Regions from separate parts of the Adlercreutzia equolifaciens DSM 19450 genome, predicted to be linked through region 1. Evidence: predicted binding sites of a transcription regulator. Region 1 holds the regulator's gene; the other holds the start of a gene.
The links. The regulator LexA, encoded in region 1, represses DNA repair genes until DNA is damaged. The targets are predictions, from matches to a motif close to CNAACANNTGTTNG.
Positions count from the first base shown of each region.

Region 2: uvrA (excinuclease ABC subunit UvrA) is a predicted target of LexA. The motif match lies at 7,461-7,474, and genes of this name have one in related genera.

Region 1 is NC_022567.1:1,351,714-1,362,249, reverse strand. Features, by position in the region: gene rny (ribonuclease Y) at 1-1,153, shown strand, start outside; gene AEQU_RS05390 (ATP-binding protein) at 1,157-2,242, shown strand; gene AEQU_RS05385 (stage V sporulation protein S) at 2,368-2,700, shown strand; gene miaB (tRNA (N6-isopentenyl adenosine(37)-C2)-methylthiotransferase MiaB) at 2,712-4,070, shown strand; gene miaA (tRNA (adenosine(37)-N6)-dimethylallyltransferase MiaA) at 4,063-5,013, shown strand; gene dapF (diaminopimelate epimerase) at 5,080-6,003, shown strand; gene hflX (GTPase HflX) at 6,160-7,482, shown strand; gene lexA (transcriptional repressor LexA) at 7,603-8,241, opposite strand; gene nrdR (transcriptional regulator NrdR) at 8,537-8,983, shown strand; gene dut (dUTP diphosphatase) at 8,987-9,421, shown strand; gene AEQU_RS11860 (hypothetical protein) at 9,436-9,945, shown strand; gene AEQU_RS05340 (Rep family protein) at 10,115-10,536, opposite strand, start outside.
Region 2 is NC_022567.1:1,166,195-1,176,730, forward strand. Features, by position in the region: gene AEQU_RS04565 (YraN family protein) at 122-622, shown strand; gene AEQU_RS04570 (YifB family Mg chelatase-like AAA ATPase) at 626-2,122, shown strand; gene dprA (DNA-processing protein DprA) at 2,126-3,073, shown strand; gene trmFO (methylenetetrahydrofolate--tRNA-(uracil(54)-C(5))-methyltransferase (FADH(2)-oxidizing) TrmFO) at 3,162-4,526, shown strand; gene AEQU_RS04585 (tyrosine recombinase) at 4,523-5,491, shown strand; gene AEQU_RS04590 (MFS transporter) at 6,108-7,427, shown strand; gene uvrA (excinuclease ABC subunit UvrA) at 7,594-10,512, shown strand.

The DNA.
Region 1 (10,536 bases):
GGTCGAGATCAACCAGGCCCTCGAGCGCGCTGCGGGCATGAGCCCCCAGGAGGCCAAAGAGGAGCTGCTGGAGACCATCCACGACGAGGTCACCCGTGAATCGGCCGTCATCATCCGCGATGCCGAGACGCGCACCAAGGCCGAGGCGGACAAGAAGGCCCGCGAGATCTTGAGCCTTGCCATCCAGCGCGTGGCCGCCGACCACTCCGCCGAGAGCACGGTGTCCACCATCCATATCCCCTCCGACGATCTGAAGGGCCGCATCATCGGCCGCGAGGGCCGCAACATCCGCTCTTTCGAGCAGCTGACCGGCACGAACCTCATCATCGACGATACGCCGGAGTGCGTCACCATCTCCTGCTTCGACCCGGTGCGCCGCGAGATCGGCCGCGTCACCATGGAGAACCTCATCGCCGACGGGCGCATCCACCCCGCGCGCATCGAGGAGATGTACGATAAGGCCGTCAAGCTGGTGAACCAGCGGGTGCACGAGGCCGGCGAGCAGGCCACGTTCGATGCGGGCATCCACGATCTCCACCCGGAGCTCGTCAACACCCTGGGACGTTTGCGCTATCGCACCTCGTTCGGCCAGAACGTGCTGAACCATTCGCTCGAAGTGGCCTATCTGGCCTCGGTCATGGCTTCCGAGCTCGGGCTCGACCCCATCCCCGTCAAGCGAGCCGGCCTTTTGCACGACCTCGGTAAGGCCGTCGACCACGAGGTCGAGGGCAGCCACGCCGTCATCGGCGCCGATCTGGCCCGCCGCTTCGGCGAGCGGCCCGAGATCGTCCACGCCATCGAGGCCCATCACAACGATGTGGAGGCCAACTCCGTCGTCGACGTGCTCATTCAGGCCGCCGACGCCGTCTCCGCCGCCCGTCCCGGTGCCCGCAAGGAGACGCTGGACGCCTACGTGAAGCGCCTCGAGAAGCTGGAGGAGATCGCGAACTCCCACAAGGGCGTCGAGCGCACCTACGCCATCCAGGCAGGCCGCGAGGTTCGCGTCATGGTAGAGCCGGAAGTGGTGGACGAGGCCGAATCCGTCGTTTTGGCCCACGACATCGCCCAGCAGATCGAGAACGAGATGCAGTATCCGGGCCAGGTGAAAGTCGTCGTCATCCGCGAGAGCCGTGCGGTCGACTACGCCAAGTAGGCCATGGAAGGCGATACCCTCAGCGATTTCATAGACGATGTGTGCGGCGAGAGCCGTCTCCGGGTCGAGGACGACCTCGGAGACGGCTTCGTCCGTCTCCGGTCCTCCGAGGCCGAACGGCGCCAGGCCGCCCAGGACATCCGCTCGAGCGAGGACGTGGTCATCGAGCTTCTGCGCAACGCCCGCGACGCCGGCGCCAGCCGCATCTTCCTCGCCACCCAGAAGACCGGCAACGCGCGCCTGCTCACCGTCCTCGACGACGGCCAGGGCATTCCCGCTGCCCAGCACGAGCGCATCTTTGAACCGCGCGTCACCTCGAAGCTCGATAGCGCGCATATGGACAAGTGGGGCATGCACGGACGCGGCATGGCCCTTTACTCCATCTCCGTGAACGCCGAAGAGGCCCGAGTGCTGCAATCGGAGCCGGGGCTCGGCACGAGCCTTACGGTCGCCACCGACACCGAAAGCCTCGCCGAGAAGGCGGATCAGTCGACGTTTCCCCGCTTCGAGCAGGAGCCTTCCGGTTCGTGGGCGATGCGCGGCCCCAAGAACATCGTGCGCACGGCCGCGGAATTCGCCTTGGAGCACCGCGGCGATCTTTCCGTGTACCTCGGCACCCCAGTGGAGGTGGCGGCGACGCTGTACCAACTGGGCCTCGCCTCGCTCTCCCCGGCCGTGCGCGCCTTCGGGGGCGACGGCGCGGAGATCCCCCTCGTCAAGCGCCTCGCCCTGGCCGCCGGCCCCGATGATCTCGCGGACCGCTGCGAGGCCCTGGGCCTGCCGCTCTCCGAACGCTCGGCCCGACGCATTCTCGACGGGGCCATCGTTGCACTCGACCCCTTGACCGAGCGTTTGGCCGCCGAATCGTTCCCGCGGCAGACCCATCGCCCATCCGAGCGACGGCGAAATTCCAAGAACGCCCGGTCCCTGCGTCTGGCTCCCGAGGACATCGATGCGCTGAAGCGCGGCATCGGCCGTCTCATGGAGCCCGTGGCGGAAGCATATTATCTGGAAGCGGTGGGCGAGGCGGAGGTCATCGTGGGCCAGGAAGCCATCCGCATCACCGTTCCCATCCGCACGACGCTCTAAGGAAGCGCGCGCGGTTGCGCCACTCGGGTGCAACAGGTAGAATATTCGGGCTGAAGGCGCCACGGGCGCCCGCTAAACGAACCACATCCAGAGAAGAACCGCACCACAAACGACAAGGACCAGCTGTGTCTACCACTGAAACCAAGCCCTCCATCGGGTGCCTCAAAGTATCCTCCAAATCGTCTCCCGCCTCCGTTGCCGGCGCCATCGCCGGCATGATCAAAGACGGTGCGTCGGTGGAGATTCAAGCCGTGGGGGCCGGTGCGGTGAACCAGGCTGTGAAAGCCGTGGCCATCTCCCGCGGGTTCCTCTCGCCGGTGGGCATCGAGATCTGCTGCATCCCCTCCTTCGCGGACATCGTCATCGACGGCGAGTACCGCACGGCCATCCGCTTCGCCGTCGAGCCGCGGGGCGCCGCCGCGATCGCCCCCATCGTCGATGCGGCCGCGGTCCATTAGAGGGTTTTGCTATGAGCAACGTCTTCGAGGGAACTCGTTTCTGCATCCACACCTTCGGCTGCCAGATGAACAAGCACGATTCCGAGCGGGTCGCCGGCATGCTGGAGGGCCTGGGCTCGCTGCCCGTCGAAACCATCGAGGAGGCGGACATCGTCGTGTTCATGACGTGCTGCGTCCGCGAGGCTGCCGACACGAGGCTCTACGGGCAGGTCGCCTCCATGAAGAACATCCCCTTGCGCGACGGCACGCCCCTCGACAAGCGCTACATCGCCGTAGGCGGCTGCATCGGCCAGCGCGACGGCGACAAGCTGCTTGCGGCGCTTCCCCATCTCGATGTGGTTTTCGGCACTCACAATCTGGGCTCTCTGCCGGGGCTTCTCCGACGCGCCATCGAGCAGCACGGCCGCGCCGCCGAGGTGATCGAGGGGGGAGCGGAGTTCTCCTCCGCCCTGCCCACGGTGCGCGAGCACGACTGGGCGGCATGGCTGCCCATCACCGTGGGATGCAACAATTTCTGCTCCTACTGCATCGTGCCCTACGTCCGCGGGCGCGAGAAGTCGCGGCCCTTGGACGACATCGCCGCCGAGGCGCGCTCCTATGTGGAAGCGGGCGTCAAGGAGATCACGCTGCTGGGGCAGAACGTGAACTCCTACGGGCGCGACCTTTACGGCGAGCCGCGGTTCGCGGATGTCCTTCGGGCCGTGGATGCCGCGGGCATCGAGCGGCTCCGCTTCGCGACGAGCCATCCGAAGGATCTCACCGACGAGGTCATCGGGCTGTTCGCCACGCTGCCCTCGCTCATGCCGGCGCTGCACCTTCCCGTGCAGTCGGGCTCGAACCGCATCCTCTCGGCCATGAACCGCCGCTACACCCGCGAGCACTACCTCGGCCTTATCGAGAAGCTTCGCCGCGCCCGTCCCGACATCGCCCTGTCCACGGACATCATCGTGGGATTCCCCGGCGAGACCGAAGAGGACTTCATGGACACCTATCGCCTCGTGGAGGAAGTCGGCTACAGCCAGGTGTTCACGTTTATTTACTCCAAGCGCGAGGGGACGCCTGCTGCGGAGATGGACGACGACACGCCCCGCGAGGTCATCCAGGAGCGCTTCGATCGGCTCGTGGATCTCGTCCAGCGCAAGGCCTTCGAGGCGAACCAGGCGGAGCTCGGCGCCACGGTGCCCGTGCTGGTCGAGGGCACGTCCAAGCGCGACGATTCCATCCTGGCCGGCAAGAGCCCGAAGAACCAGACCGTTCACGCTCCGGTGCCCTCCGGCACGGAGGCGGCGTCTTTGGTGGGGCGCATCGTGCCCGTGACCATCGAGGAAGCCCGCACCTGGTATCTCTCGGGCACGATCGCCCATGCTTGAGCTTTCCGCACCTGTCATCGCCATCGTGGGGCCCACGGCCTCGGGCAAGACCGACGCAGCCCAAATTGTCGGCGAGCGCCTCGGCGGGGAAGTGGTGAGCGCCGATTCCATGCAGATCTACCGAGGCATGGACATCGGCACGGGCAAGCTTCCCGCATCTGAGCGCCGCGTGCCCCATCACGGCTTCGATCTCGTTGATCCCGGCGAGCCCTACTCGGCGGCCCTGTTCCAGGCGTTCGCCCGGCGCTGCTTTCGCGATATAGACGCCCGCGGCAAGAGAGCGGTGCTCTGCGGCGGCACCGGCCAGTACGTGCAGGCGGCCATCGACGACTTCGTCTTCCCCAAGGGCGACCAGGTGGAAAACCCCGTCCGCGAACGCTGGACCGCCTACGCGGAGGAACACGGCAACCAGGCCCTGTGGGAGGCGCTGGAAGCGCGCGATCCCGCAAGCGCCGCCGTCATCCACCCCAACAACGTGCGGCGCGTCGTGCGCGCCTTCGAGCTTTTGGAGGAGGGCGCCAGCTACGCCGAGCAGAAACAGCGGCTCGCCACCGTGGCGCCCTTCGTTCCAGCCGTGCAATTCGGGCTGGCCATGGAGCCGGCCATCCTGAACGAGCGCATCGACGCCCGGGTCGATGCCATGGTGGCCGCAGGACTCGTCGACGAGGTGCGGGGCCTGCTGACCGCCGGATTCCGCGACGGCGTCACGGCGCCCCAGGCCATCGGATACAAGGAGATCGTCGAGGCGCTGGATGGGAACACCACGCTGGAGGAGGCCGTGAAGGCCATCAAGACGGCCACGCGCCGCTACGGCAAGCGCCAACGCACGTGGTTCCGTCGCGACAGGCGCATCCGCTGGGTGAACGCCGATGCCGGCGATGCCGAAGCCGTGGCCGCCGAGATTCTTTCCCAGTTGGAAACATTGGACGCCTACCATGGTTGAAGCGACCCTTCCGGGTCGTCGAGGAGAGCTTCCGCCCCCTCAATCGCCGCCTCAAAGGAGCGTCCCATGGAGTTGTCCTTCGCCAAATTGCACGGTCTCGGCAACGATTTCGTCTTCATTGACGATCGAGACCGCGCTCTCAGTCTGACCGATGCCCAGGTGTCGTATCTGTGTGACCGCCACTTCGGCATCGGCGCCGACGGCGTCATCCTCGTGCGGCCGGCAACCTCGGAAGAGGGAGACGGCTACATGCACTACATCAACGCCGACGGCACCTTGGCCCAAATGTGCGGCAACGGCGTACGCTGCTTCGCCAAGTACCTCGTCGATCGCGAGCTGGCGGACGTTGCCTCGGGACATCTTCTGGCCGACACCCTGGCCGGTCCGCGCCCCATCGCCTTTTCCGTGGATGCGGGGGGAAAGATGACCGAGGCGACCGTGAACATGGGCGCGCCCATCTTGGATCCCGCGCTCGTGCCCGTCGACGCCGCGCCGGACTCCCGCATGGCCGACGGTACGCCCTATGTGGGGCATCTGCGCCTCGATTCGCCGTGGGGAGCCTTCGAATTCGCCTGCGTCTCCATGGGAAACCCCCACGCCGTCTGCCTCGTGGACGATTGGGCGGCCTTGCCCGACGAGCTGTTCCCCGCAGGTGCGGAGAAATCCCTCTCGACCCTGCGCATCGATCTTCCCGGCCCCTTCTTCGAGACGCATCCCGCATTTCCCGAGAAAACCAACGTCGAGTTCGCCTCCGTCACCGATGAGGGCATCGCCATGCGCGTGTGGGAGAGGGGCTGCGGAGAGACCTTGGCCTGCGGCACCGGCGCCTGCGCCACCAACACGGCTGCCTGCCTCACTGGCCGGGCCGGCAGGGAGAACGATCTTATGTTGAGCGGCGGTCTACTGCACATCTGCTGGAACGAGGATGGCACGATATCCATGACGGGGCCGGCAACGGAGAGCTTCTCGGGAACCATTGTGCTGCCGTGAGCTTTTCCGATGCTGCTGTTGTGCTATGATAGCCCCCGTTTCCCCGGCGCAACGCCGCGCCACGATTAAGGAGTGATGCTCATGCGCCTGTAACGACCACTTGCACCGCCTTCCCCTCATGGGGTCCCGTCGTTACTTGAAGCAAAGGAGCATGCTATGACCGAATACGAATCCGTCATCCAAAAGGGCCCGGCCACCAAGGCCGAGGAGCGTCGAGAGCGCGCCGTTCTCGTGGGCGTCGAGCGCCCGGGGCTGCCGTGGCCCTTGGAATCTTCCCTGGCCGAGCTGGAACGTCTGGCCGATACGGCCGGAGCCGATGTGGTAGCCACGACGACCCAGCGCTTGGACGCGCCCAACCCGCGCACCTTTGTCGGCACGGGCAAGGCCGACGAGATCGCCGAGCTGGCACGGTCGCGCGAGGCCGACCTCGTCATCTTCGACGACGAGCTGACACCTTCCCAGCAGGCCAATCTGGAGAAGGTCATGGACAAGTCCGTGAAGGTTATCGACCGCACGGCCCTCATTCTGGACATCTTCGCTCTGCACGCCACCTCCAAGGAGGGGCGCCTGCAGGTGCGCCTCGCCCAAAACCAGTACCTGTACCCGCGCCTGCGCGGCATGTGGGCCCACCTCGCCTCGAACCGCATGGGAGGCGGTGTGGGATCCCGCTTCGGCGAGGGCGAAAGCCAGCTTGAGGTGGACCGCCGCATGGTGCGCAAGCGCATCACGAGCATTCGCCGCGAGCTTGAGCGCCTGTCCGACGTGCGCTCGCTGCAGCGGGAGAGCCGGTACGGCAGCGGCATGTTCAAAGTGGCGCTGGCCGGTTACACCAACGCCGGGAAAAGCTCGCTCATCAACCGGCTCACCGGGGCCGATGTGCTCAGCTACGACAAGCTCTTCGCCACGCTGGACTCCACCACCCGCAAGTTCGAGCTGCCCGAGGGCCGCGAGGTCACTGTCACCGACACCGTCGGCTTCATCCAAAAGCTGCCCACCACGCTGGTCGAGGCCTTCAAGTCGACGCTCGACGAAATCACCGGAGCCGACCTTGTCCTGCACGTGATCGACGCCTCCTCGCCGGAGTTCGAGGGGCAGATCGAGGCCGTGTGCGAGGTGCTCGACCAGATAGGGGCCCAGAGCATTCCCACGATCGCTGCCTTCAACAAATGCGATCTGCTGGACGCCGAGACGCTGGCCGGCCTTAAAAGGCGCTATCCGAGCGCCCAGTTCGTGTCCGCTCGCACCGGCGAGGGCATAGAGGGGCTCGTGGGCGCCATTGCCCAGGCCGCCTCGGCCGCCGATACCAAGTTGGACGTGCTTATTCCCTATCAGCGGGGCGACTTGGTGTCGCTGGCCCACGAGCGCTGCCATATCATCTCCGAGAGCCACGGGGAGGCGGGGACGCGCCTGCAGCTGCTCGTTGCCCCTGCCTTCGTCAGCACGTTCTCCTCCTATCTCGTCCCTGAAGGCGATGCCTGAGAAAGCGAGCGCGTCCAGAACGGAAGAGCGCCCCTGCCCGTGATACGCAAAGCGATCTGGGCAGGGGCGCTCTCAATTTGCCGAAAGGGGAGTTCGCGATCTGTTCGTGAGGCGAAAGCGCTACAGGCGCCGGAACACGGCCACCACCTTGCCGGCGATAGAGCAGTCCGTCGTGATGATGGGATCCATCGTCGAGTTCTCCGGCTGCAGGCGGATATGGTCGGCCTCGCGGAAGAAGCGCTTGACGGTGGCGCCGTCGTCGATGATGGCCACGACGATATCGCCGTTGTTGGCCACCGGCTGCTCTTTCACAACCACGTAGTCGCCATCGTTAATGCCGGCCTCGATCATGGACTCGCCGCGCACCGAGAGCATGAAGGAGGGGGCATCGCCGACGATGTCCGTGGGCAGCGTGATGGTATCGGTGATGTTCTCCTCGGCGAGAATAGGGGAGCCGGCGGCCACGTTGCCCACCAAGGGCACATTGACGAGCTTGCTGTAGGCGGCCGCGAAGGCCGTGACAGGGGAGGGAACCTCCTCAATGGGATAGGTAAGCGCGATGGAGCGGGATTTAAGGGGGTCGCGCTTGATGAAGCCCTTGTCTTCAAGCGCCTTCAAATGGACATGGACGGTGGAAGGGGAGGAGAGTCCCAAACTCTGGCACACCTCGCGCACGGTAGGGCCGTAGCCCTTCTCGCGAATGCACGCTTCGATGCAGTCGAGAACCGCCTGTTGCCGCTTGGTCACTTTCTGGGTCATAGCGCATCCTTTCACAAAAGCGTACATTTGTTTGAAAAATCTCTTGACGTGAACCTTTGTTCGCTCTATTATAACTGCGAACAAAGGTTCTACGCAAGAGGTCAGGAGTAAAAAATGGCACGCATCGAATTTTCCATAGCCTTCACGCTCAGCACCATCGCGTCATTTCTCATCTTCTTCGCCTAGAGCGTCGGGGGCGAGTGTCGCGAAGGTAGCAATGTTTTGAAGAGGGGAGCGCATTAGGTCTGATAGGGTATGATAAGCAATCAACTTATCAAAGTGAGAAGGAGAACCTATGCGCTGTCCTTCCTGTGGCTATCAGGAATCGAAAGTCGTCGACTCGCGATCGGCCGACGACGGCGCCTCTATCCGGCGCCGTCGCGAATGCCTGCAGTGCGGCACGCGATTCACCACCTACGAGCGGCTCGCCGAAAATCCCATTCTCGTCATCAAGGCTGACGGCTCGTCGGAAGTCTTCAACCGCGAGAAGCTCATGCGAGGATTGCTCATCGCCTGCGCGAAACGCCCCATCACGCCCGAGAAGATCGACGGGCTCATCACGAGCATCGAATCTGAGCTGCGATCGAGCCAGCGCAACGAGATCAAATCGCGCGATTTGGGCGATTTGGTGCTGGCCCGTCTGGCCACCTTGGACGACGTCGCCTACATCCGCTTCGCCAGCGTCTATAAGGATTTCCAGAACGTGGAGGAGTTCTCCGAGGCCCTGAAAGAGCTGGGCTGATCCATGGAGGTTCTTTTCAAGCAGCTCGACGAGACCCTGGAAGCGCCCGCCTACGCCCGTCCAGGCGATGCGGGCCTCGATTTGCGCGCTGCCGAGGGCGGCACGCTTTTGCCCTTCGAGCGAGCGCTCGTGCCCTGCGGTATCGCCTTGGCCATTCCCGAGGGCTATGCGGGGCTCATCATTCCCCGAAGCGGCCTGGCGGCACGACAGGGCATCTCCATCGTGAACGCCCCTGGCCTCATAGACAGCGGCTACCGAGGTGAAATCAAGGTTCCGCTCATCAACCTCGATCCAACGGAGACGTTCAACTACGAGAAGGGCGAGCGCATCGCCCAGCTCGTGATCATCGCTACCCCCTCTATTACTTTACATAACACTTATGAGCTTCCCGAGAGCTCGCGCGGCGCGCAGGGCTTCGGAAGCAGCGGCCTTTCCTAGAAAGAGTGTCCTTTATGACCGATCATCGCGATTCGAAACCCGAAGAAACGCCCGAACCCCAGCAGCTGGGAGCTCCGGAGGCGACTCCCGGAAATCCCCAGCGACCCGAGCCGTCGACGGAGCCTTCGCAGGATCAGAGACAGGTGCTCATCGACGCCGACTTGAAATCCGCCCGCACGCTCTCGACGGTAGCGGCCATTGCAGGTCCGGTCTCCTTCATCATCGGCGGCGTGATGCTGAGCACGGTGGGCCTTGTCTGCGCCATTGTCGGCTTCGTTAAGATCAAGCACGTGATAGACGATGTGGACGGTCGCCAGAAGGTCTATGCCACCACGGTACGTCAAACGCTTATCTGGGGTCTCGCCATCAGCGCCATTGCGCTCATCGTCAACATCGTCGGCATCGCGCTCATGATGCCCGTGCTCATGGAGGCCATGCAAACGGGAGACTTCACCTCGATCCTCGGCGAGGGCGCCACCATCACCGCGCAACCATCCGGCGGCAGTGGCAATGCTTGGGGCTAAGCGCCCTCCATATAGGGTAAAATGTTCCAAGTTGGAGGGCTTCTGAAAAGATTGACAAGAAAGGCTGATAATATGGAGTTATCAAAACTCCCAAAATAAAAGGTAAGCGGCCTAATATATCGGTGAAAAGTCTGATAACAGGAATTTAGTAAAATAATCCCTGCTTATCTCAAAAGCAGCAACGATTAAGTTCCGTTATGTACGTCTTGACCAAATTCACATGGGAAGAGACGTAATTAACATACTCTGGCCTGAATTCTACCAGAAACGACATGAGCATAGCAAAGTTCGAAATCTTCATCTCGTTGATAAGCTCATAAACGTCGCAGAAGTCGATATTGTACACATCGGAGATATTGACCCTAAAACCCGCCATATGGGTTATCTCGTCCTGCTCGTAACGCGCCTTGTCGGGCTGGTCGTAATGGAGCAGGTAACGATAGGCACCGACTTTGTTAGGGACGGGTTTAACAAAAGTAACGCCGAAATCGGAGGGGATGGATTCAAGCGCCGACTTGGCGACAACGGGGCTACCGAACTCAATCATGCAATGAATATGCGGCTTCTTCGGCACCTCGTTACCATCATCAT
Region 2 (10,536 bases), 190 kb from region 1:
TTGCGACGCCAGTGCGACGCCAGTGCGGTCGGCGCGAGGAACGAAACGGGACATTCCCGCGTCATTTTTACGGTCGTGCTCGACTAAGGTGTGCTCCATCGAGAGGAAAGGAGCGCACCTTATGGCTGCGAGCAGTGAGGCGGGCGTGTTGGAGCGTCCCGCAATTAAGGAGAAGAAGGCCAAGTCCGCGTCGGCACCCAAACGCAAGGCGAGAGAGGGATCGAGGAAGCGGCGGCCTGCCGACCCGAACGCCCAGGGACGCCGCAACCAGGCGCTGGGGGCGCGGGGCGAGGAGGCGGCCGCGCGGTTCCTCCAGCGCAACGGCTACACCATCCTCGAGCGCAACTGGACCTGTTTCGCCGGGGAGGCCGATATCATCGCCGTCAACGACGAGGCGCTCGTGTTCGTCGAGGTGAAGACGCGCCGCAACGCCGACAAGGGGCTGCCCAGCGAGGCGGTCACCCGGGCCAAGCGCGAGAAGTACGAGCGCATCGCCCTCGCCTACATCCAAGACCATTTCTTCGGCGAGGCCGTGGTGCGCTTCGATGTGGTGGCCATTATCGTGCTCTCCGACGACCGCGCCTTCATCCGGCACCATCTGGGCGCCTATTCGGTGGGTTGAGCCGTGGCGCGGGGTCAATGCGCCGTCACGGGGGCGACGGTTCGCGGCGTGGAAGTGGTGCCGGTGCGGGTCGAGGTGGTCGTTTCCGGCGGCCTGCCGGGCATGGCCATCGTGGGCATGCCGGATGCGGCCATCCAGGAGGCGCGGGAGCGGGTGCGCGCCGCGCTGCGGGCAGCGGGGTTCTCCATGCCGGGGGAGAAGATCGTCGTGAACCTGGCGCCGAGCCATCTGCGCAAGACGGGTTCGGGGTTCGACCTTCCCATAGCCTTGGGCATTCTGGCGGCCACGGGGCAGATCGATCCGGCTTGGGCGCGGGACGCGCTCTACGTGGGCGAGCTCTCGCTGGATGGGCGGGTGCGGCCGGTGGCGGGCACGCTCGCCTGCGCCATCTGCGCCCGGCGCCTCGGGCTGGACTTCGTCTGCGCCGCCGACAGCGATCCGGTGCCCTTAGACGACGTGCGGCTGCTCGCTATGACGTCGCTGGTTCAGGCGGCCCGTGAGGGAGGCGCGGCAGCGGTGCTGCCGGCCCACGGGGGACGGGCGGCCCCGGCGGCCGTCGAGGCGCTCGACTTCGCGGAGGTCGCGGGCCACGAGACGGCCAAGCGGGCCTTCCAGATCGCCGCGGCCGGCGGTCACGGGCTGCTCATGATGGGACCGCCCGGGTCGGGCAAGACCATGCTCGCCTCCCGAGTGCCCACCATCATGCCGCCGCTCTGTCCCGACGAGATGCTGGAGGCGGCCGTGGTCCATTCCGTGGCCGCCGAGCCCATCGATGCCATCATCGCGGGCCAGCGCCCCTTCCGCCATCCGCATCACAGCGCCACGTTGGCCGGGCTCGTGGGAGGCGGCAGCCCCCTGCGGCCGGGCGAGGTGTCCCTGGCCCACCACGGAGTGCTCTTCTTGGACGAGCTGGCGGAGTTCAAAAGCTCGGTTTTGCAGGGTATACGCCAGCCCATGGAGAGCGGATCGGTGATGCTCACCCGGGCCGACGGCAACGTGACCTTCCCGGCGCGGTTCGTGCTCGTGGCGGCCAGCAACCCGTGTCCCTGCGGGTACTTCGGCGACGAGGAGCGGGAGTGCACCTGCACGGTGCCCCAGATCCGGGGCTACCAGAACCGCATAGGCGGACCGCTCATCGATCGCATCGACCTGCATCTGGATGTCCGCCGCATTCGTCCGGCAGAGATTTTGGAACGGAAGCGGGGGACGAGCTCCGCGCAGCTGCGGGAGGGGGTGATGGCGGCCCGGGACTTCGCCTCGTGGCGCGCATCGCAGATGGCCGAGAAGGGGTCTGATGGCTCCATAGAGGCCTTGGCCGACGGGCCGCGCCGCTTCATGATCGCCCAGGCGGAGCTGCGCGCCATGAGCGGCAGGGCCATCACGCGCACGCTCGCGGTGGCCCGCACCATCGCCGACCTGGCGGAATCCCAGGAAATCGAGAGCGCGCACATCGCGGAGGCCGTGAACTTCCGCGTGCGCGATGGAATAGGAGGAAAGTGACCGATGCCGGTGAAGGTAATGAGATTGGAAGGGGAGCGCTTCGAGCTTGCCTTGGAGGATTCGCTGTTCCCGAAGGCGCTGAAGAGCATACCCCACCCGCCGGCGCGCCTGTACGGTGTGGGCCGCCCCGGCGCGCTGGCCGAGGGACTGGCCGTCGTGGGTGCGCGGCGCGCGACGCCCTACGGGCGCGGCTGCGCCAAGCGCTTTGCCGCAGCCGCAGCCGAGCGCGGCGTCGCCATCATCTCCGGGGGCGCGCGGGGCTGCGACGCCGTGGCCCACGAGGCGGCCCTGGCCGCGGGCGCGCCCACGGTGGCCTTCCTCGGGGGCGGCTGCAACCAGCTGTACCCGGCGGAGAACGCGGGGCTCTTCCAGCGCATCGTGGCGGCAGGCGGCGCGGTGGTCTCCGAGCACGAATGGGACTTCCCGCCCCAGCCCCACACCTTCCGCGCCCGCAACCGGCTCATTGCGGGGCTCTCCCGGGCCACGCTCATCGTGGAGGCGGGGCTGCCCTCGGGCACGTTCTCCACGGCCGACGAGGCGCTGCTCGCGGGCCGGGAGGTATGGGTGGTGCCCGGGGCCATCACCTCTGCGGCGTCGAAGGGGGCGAACCGCCTGCTGTACCAGGGGGCGCTTCCTATCGTCGACGACGATGCCTTCGCCGATGCGCTCTTCTCAACCTTCGGTTGTCTGAAGGAGCAGCGGGCCGAGGCTGCGGACGATCGCGGCAAGGCGAGTCAGCCCTATCGCGGCGAGGAGGCTCTGCTCGCGGCGCTGCAAGCGGAGCCTTTGGGCATGGAGGCCCTGCGTCAGTTGGCCGAGGACCATGCTCCGGCTGGCGACACGTTCACCTGGCTCATGATTTGGCTCGCCGAGGCCCAGCGCGACGGGCTCATCGCCCAGTACCCCGACGGGCGCTACGGCCCGCATCCGGCCCTGCGGACGGCGGTATAGGCCATGGCTGTGTCAATAGGGAGAAGCTGGGGCGCCCAAGCGGAATTGACGGGCCTTGCGGCACCGTTGTTTGGTATCCTTTTGCCCCATGAGCAATACGGTAACCATAGTAGGCGCAGGACTGGCGGGCAGCGAGGCGGCCCTGAGCCTCGCCTCGCGCAGAATCTCCGTGCGCCTTGTCGAGATGCGCCCCGCGCATCCGACCGCCGTGCACCATACGGGGGACGCGGCCGAGCTCGTCTGCTCCAACTCGCTCAAGAGCACCAAGCCCGACAGCGCGGCGGGGCTCTTGAAGGCGGAGCTCGCGACTCTGGGATCGCCGCTGATCGCGGCGGCGAAGCGCCATGCGGTGGCCGCGGGCGGCGCGTTGGCGGTGGATCGGGTGCTGTTCTCCCAGGACGTGACGCGCCAGGTGGAGGAGCATCCCCTCATTGCGGTGGAGCGCCGCGAGGCGACGGACATCCCCTCCCTTGTCGCCGGCTCGGACGCGATCGTCTTGGCGAGCGGCCCGCTCACCTCCGATGCGCTCTCGTCGTCGCTTATGGCCCTGACGGGGCGAGACGCCCTGGCCTTCTACGACGCCGCGGCGCCGGTGGTGATGGCGGATTCCATCGACTTCGGGAAGGTGTTTCGCCAAAGCCGCTACGAGGACGCCGGTGCCGGCGGGGACTACCTGAACGCCCCGTTCACCCGGGAGGAGTACGACGCCTTCATCGAGCAGCTTCTCGCGGCCGAGCGCGTCATCGCGAAGGACTTCGAGACCCGCGAGCTGTTCCAGGCCTGCCAGCCCATCGAGGAGATAGCCCGGGCCGGCCGCGACGCCCCGCGCTTCGGCACCCTGAAGCCGGTGGGGCTCACCGATCCGCGCACGGGGCGCCGCCCTTGGGCGGCTTTGCAGCTGCGCGCCGAGGACGCCCACGGCGCCAGCTACAACCTCGTCGGGTTCCAGACCAACCTCACCTTCCCCGAGCAGCGCCGCGTGTTTCGCATGATCCCCGGCCTGGAAGAGGCGGAGTTCGCGCGCTACGGCGTCATGCACCGCAACACCTTCATCGACGCGCCGCGGCTGCTCGACCGTCGTAACCGGCTCGTCACGCCGCAAGCGGACGTCCTCGGCGTCCCCGTCTACGTGGCGGGGCAGCTTGCCGGCACCGAGGGCTACTGCGAGGCCATCCGCAGCGGGCTGCACGTCGCGCTGGCCGTGACCGCCGACCTTGCGGGGATCGCGCTGCCGGAGCTGCCGACGGAGACGGTGTTCGGGGCGCTTCTGGCCTACGCCACGGATCCGGCGACGAAGGACTACCAGCCCATGCACGTGAACTTCGGGCTCATGGCTCCGCTCTCGCCCCCGGTGCGCAACAAGCGCGCCCGCTACCAGGCCTACGCCGATCGCGCCAACGAGGCGCTTGCGGGCTACAAGGAGGCCCTGGCCGAGGCGGGGCTGCTGCCGTGACGGGGCGCAAAGGCGCTGGCGGCGGAAACGCCGCCGACGGGGCGCCGCTGCCCGGCGAAGAGGCGGTGGCGCGGTTCGGCGATCACCTCGCCTCCGAGATGGGCGCCTCGACCCATACGGTGCGCGCCTATCGCGAGGACATGGAGGCCTACCTGCGCTGGGCGCAGCGGGCGGGCGTCGATCCGCTCGCTCCCACCTACCGCCAGCTGAGGCGCTACCTCGCCGAGCTCGACCAGGCGCGCTACGCCCGCACCACCATCAAGCGGCACCTGTCGTCTCTGCGCACGTTCTTCCGCTGGGCGTGCGTGACCGGTCTCGCCCCGGCCGATCCCGCCAGCGTGCTGTCGGCCCCCAAGGTCGACCGCCGGCTCCCGAAGGTCGTGTCCGACGGCGACGTGGAGCGCCTGCTGGCCGTCTACGGCCCGACCGACGCCGACGGCGCGCCCCGCGAGCAGACGGCGGCGCAGATGCGCGACGCGGCGCTCCTGGAATTTTTGTTCTCCTGCGGCGCCCGCGTCTCCGAGGCCTCCGGGCTCCTCCTTTCCTGGGTGAACTTCCCCGAGCGCGAGGTGAAGGTGTTCGGCAAGCGCGCCAAGGAGCGCATCGTGCCCTTGAGCCGCCGGGGCGCCGAGGCCATGGCCCGCTATCTCGAGAAGGCGCGGCCGGAGCTGCTCGGCGACAGGCAGAGCGACTACTTCTTCGTCAGCAACCGGGGCAACCAGATGAAGCCCGACGGCATCCGCAAGATGTTCAAGCGCGCTCTGGCCGCTGCGGGGTTGGACGAGTCGCTCTCGCCCCATGCCCTGCGCCACTCCTTCGCCACCGATCTTCTGGAGGGCGGCGCCGATCTGCGCAGCGTCCAGGACATGCTGGGGCACGCGAGCCTCACCACCACGCAGATCTACACCCACGTGACCCCGGAGCGCCTGAAGGAGATCCACGGCCTCGCCCATCCGCGCGCGTAAGTCGCCCCCTACGGTTGGGCGCACTGCGGCCGATATGTGCGTAATTTACAAACGGCGAACAGGGGCGTTGCGCGGGGTCATCGGGGCGGTTGCGCCATCGTGACTAGTGGCTTTTTCGGGTCTTCCCCTCCTGTGTTTTGTGCAAGAATCACGGTGACGATCCAGATGGACCGTCGATCGGACGGATTGCGCGGAAGGGAGGAGCCATGAGTCGCAAGAAGGCGAAGATGCTGTTTTGGGCGGCGCTCGTCGTGCTCGCCTACATTCCCTACCTCATGCAGTCCGCCAGCCACGCCGTCATGTAGCTTCCGGATACGCCACAGCGGAAACCCACACAGGAGCCCTCGGGGGAGAGGGCTCCTTTTGCGCTCGCTGTCGGTTGCGGGGAGCGCTTGGCCAGCTGCTCGCGGCGGCCACCGTCGGCGGCTTTAAGGCGGCGGCGGGCGGCACGGGACTCCGAACCCTCGCGCGGCTTGCGGGGCCGTTTCATCGCTGAGTGGAAAACTCAGCGCAATCCCTTGAATTCCCCTGAAGCGAGGTTCATACTTCACCCACCCTTTCGGGATATCCGTTCCCGAAAGGCAGGCTGGCACATCTCGTTCAAACGGAGGAAAGGATGCACAAAGAGGAGCTCACCGACGGGCAGTCCCTGCGCGGGTTCGCGCTCGCCACCATCGCGTTTCTGGCCATTTTCGCCGCCACGGCGATCCCGATTCCCCTCTATGCCGACTACCAGGCCACCATCGGGCTCACCACGGCGGATATCTCCAACACGATGTTCACCTACCTCACCGGCGTGGCCTTGACGCTCTTGCTCGCCGGGCGCATCTCCGACGCCTTCGGGCGCACTCCCGTGACCAGCCTCACCCTCATGCTCGCCATCGTCGGCTGCATCATGTTCATGATGGCGGACAGCGGCGCGGCCGTGCTTGCCGCCCGCTTCGTCCAAGGGCTCTCGGCCGGTCTCGGCATGAGCGCCGTGTCGGCCCTGGTCATCGACTGCGTGGGGGAGAAGCACCTCGGCTGGGGATCCACTGTTGCCAGCTGCGGTGCCATGGTGGGCATCATGATCGGATCGGTGGCCGTGGGCGTCCTCTACGACGTCGTGCCGAGCATCGCCGTGCTCTACGGCATCATGATCGTCATTCTGGCCGTGTGCCTGTTCCTCATGCCCGTGGTGCACGAGCCCCTCGACCAGACGCTCTCGCTGCGCGCCGTCATGAGGGTGCGCGTCTACATCCCCACCGACAACCGGCGCCTGTTCGCCGTGGTGGCCGTGTGCTACCTGGCCACCTGGCTCGTCTCCTGCTTCTACCAGTCGTTCTCGGCGCCCATCGCCCAGCAGTGCTTCGGCGAGACCTCGCCTCTGGCCGGGTCGGTCATTCTGGCCCTCATCATGGCGCCGTCGCTTCTCGGCGGCCCCCTCGTGCAGCGCTTCGAGCCCAAGCGCACCCTCGTCGTCTCCATGGCGGCCGTGACGGCCACCACGGCGCTGATGGCGCTGTTCGTCCTCATGGGCGCCGAGCTTCTGTTCATGGCCGACTGCGCCCTGTTCAGCTTCGCCATGGGCGTGGCGGTGTCCGTGTCGCTGCGCCTTCTGCTTCTGCGCGTGAGCGTGCTGCGCGTCTCGGCCATCCTCGCCTCGGTGAACCTCGTGGCCTACGCCGGCTCGGCGATCACCGGCGTGATCTGCGGCATCCTTCTGGAGGCGACCTCCTTCGCCTTCGTGTTCGCCGCCATGGCCGCCGTGCTCGTCGCTGCCAGCCTGTTCGTGACGGTCTGCCTGCGGGCGCCCAGCGAGAAGAAGAAGGACGGCCGCCTCACGCTGTCCCGTTTCCGGAAGATGAAGGGCATGGGGGAGTCCTCGGCGCCCGAGCCCGCGACGGGGGAGGCCGCTCCCGAGGATGCCTCCGTCGCTGCCCCCGCGCTCATATAACCTGAGCGCTCATCTATGCAAAATCCGTGAACCCGAACAAAAGTTCCCTAAATTGCTAGCCAGCGGCCGCGCGAATCGCTAGAATACGCAGGCGAAACAAGAGAATTCGGCAACGGGCGGCCCGCGCGGCGCCCGTTGCTTCACGTCTGCGAAGGAAATCCAGCCAATGGCCAACGAGATCGTCATCAAAGGCGCCCGCGAGCACAACTTGAAGGACGTCGACCTGACTATTCCCCGCGACGAGCTGGTCGTCATCACGGGCCTTTCCGGCTCCGGCAAGTCCAGCCTCGCCTTCGACACCATGTACGCCGAGGGGCAGCGCCGCTATGTGGAGAGCCTCTCCAGCTATGCCCGCATGTTCCTGGGCCAGATGTCCAAGCCCGATGTGGACTCCATCGACGGCCTGTCGCCGGCGGTGTCCATCGATCAGAAGACCACGTCGAAAAACCCCCGCTCCACCGTGGGCACCACCACCGAGATCTACGACTACCTGCGCCTTCTGTTCGCGCGCGTGGGCGTGCCCCACTGCCCCGAGTGCGGCCGCGAGATCAAGAAGCAGACCACCGACCAGGTGACCGACGATATCCTGCGCCTCGGCGACGACGCCCAGGGCGAGTCGACGAAGGCCATCCTCATGGCCCCGGTGGTGGCCGGCCGCAAGGGCGAGTTCACGAAGCTCTTTGCCGATCTGCAGAAGGAGGGCTTCTCCCGCGTGCGCATCGACGGCGAGATCGTGAAGCTTTCCGGTGAGCCCGTCACCCTGAACAAGAAGATCAAGCACTTCATCGACGTGGTGGTCGACCGCGTCACGCTGAAGGAATCCGTCCAAAGCCGCATCGCCGAGGCCGTGGAGCTGGCCTGCAAGCTGGCGCAGGGCCGCGTGCTCGTGCAGGTGCTCGGGCCGGACGGGAAACCGCTCGGCGAGGCCGGGGGCACCTCCTCGGGCGCCACGGGCGGCCTCGGGGAGGGAGAGCATTTGTTCTCGCTGGCCCTCGCGTGCCCCGAGCACGGCCACTCCATGGACGAGCTGCAGCCCCGCGACTTCTCCTTCAACGCCCCCTACGGCGCCTGCCCCGACTGCCTCGGCATCGGCAGCCGCGACGAGGTGGATCCCTCGCTCGTGGTACCGGATCCGTCCCTCACGCTGAACGAGGGCGTCATCGCGCCGTTCAAGAGCGGCAACTACTACCCCCAGGTGCTGCGCGCCGTGGCCCAGCATGTGGGCACTGACGCCGACACCCCGTGGGAGGACATGCCGAAGAAGGCCCAGAAGGCGCTCTTGCATGGCCTCGGCAACGAGAAGGTGCGCGTTGACTACCGCACCGTGGACGGCCGCGACACTTACTGGTACATCGAGTGGGAGGGCGTGCTCGCCGCGGTGAAGCGCCGCTATACCGAGGCCCAGTCCGACGCCCAGCGCGAGAAGCTGTCGGCCTATTTCGCCACGGTGCCCTGCGAGACCTGCGGCGGCAAGCGCCTGAAGCCGGAGGTCCTCGCGGTCACGGTGAGCGACAAGTCCATCCACGACGTCACGGAGATGTCGGCGGCCGAGTCGCTGGCGTTCTTCGAGGGGCTGCACTTCACGGGCCAGGCGGCGGTCATCGCCCTGCCCATCGTGAAGGAGATCCGCGAGCGGCTGCGCTTCCTCGTGGACGTGGGCCTGGACTACCTCACGCTGGAGCGGGCCACGGCCACGCTCTCCGGCGGCGAGGCCCAGCGCATCCGGCTCGCCACCCAGATCGGCGCCGGGCTCATGGGCGTGCTCTACATTCTGGACGAGCCCTCCATCGGGCTTCACCAGCGCGACAACGAGCGGCTCATCGCCACGTTGGAGCGCCTGCGCGATCTGGGCAACACCGTCGTCGTGGTGGAGCACGACGAGGACACCATCCGGGCGGCCGACTTCGTGGTGGACATGGGCCCGGGCGCCGGCGAGCACGGAGGCCATGTCATCGCGGCGGGGACGCCGGCCGAGGTCATGGCCACGGAGGGCTCCGTCACGGCCGACTATCTGTCGGGGCGCCGCCGCATCGCGGTGCCGGAGGCTCGCCGCAAGCCGGGCCGCGGCACGCTGAAGATGACCGGCGCCAAGGAGAACAACCTGCAAAACGTCACGTTGGAGGTGCCCATCGGCACGCTCACCGTGGTCACGGGCGTCTCCGGGTCGGGAAAAAGCTCCCTTATCACCGACACGCTGGCGCCGGCGCTCGCCAACCGGTTGAACCATGCCCACCGCCGCACCGGGCCCTACCGCAAGATCACGGGCCTGGAGAAGCTCGACAAGGTCATCAACATCGACCAGAGCCCCATCGGGCGCACCCCGCGCTCGAACCCGGCCACCTACATCGGACTGTGGGACGACATCCGCGCGCTGTTCGCCAGCACGGCCGAGGCCAAGGCCCGCGGCTACGCGCCGGGGCGCTTCTCCTTCAACGTGAGCGGCGGCCGCTGCGAGGCCTGCAAGGGCGACGGCCAGATCAAGATCGAGATGCACTTCCTCCCCGACGTCTACGTGCCCTGCGAGGTCTGCAACGGCGAGCGCTACAACCGCGAGACGCTGCAGGTGACCTACCGCGGCAAGAACATCTCCGAGGTGCTCGACATGACCGTTGAGGACGCCCTGCACTTCTTCGAGAACATCCCGGGCATCAAGCGCAAGCTGCAGACGCTCTTCGACGTGGGCCTCGGCTACATCCGCCTGGGCCAGCCGGCGACCACGCTCTCCGGCGGCGAGGCCCAGCGCGTGAAGCTCGCCAGCGAGCTGCAGAAGCGCCAGTCCGGCAAAACGTTCTACATTCTGGACGAGCCCACCACGGGCCTGCACTTCGAGGACGTGCGCCAGCTTCTGGAGGTGCTGCAGCGCCTCGTGGACGCGGGCAACACCGTGCTCGTCATCGAGCACAACCTCGACGTCATCAAATGCGCCGACCATATCGTGGACTTGGGCCCCGAAGGCGGCGACCGCGGCGGCACCATCGTCGCCCAGGGCACGCCTGAGGAGGTGGCCGAGGTGGAGGGCTCCTACACCGGGCACTTCGTCAAGCGCATGCTGGAGGCCGACCGCCAACGGGCCTCCGCCAGCTAGGCGCCTTGGCCAGGGCCTTAACCG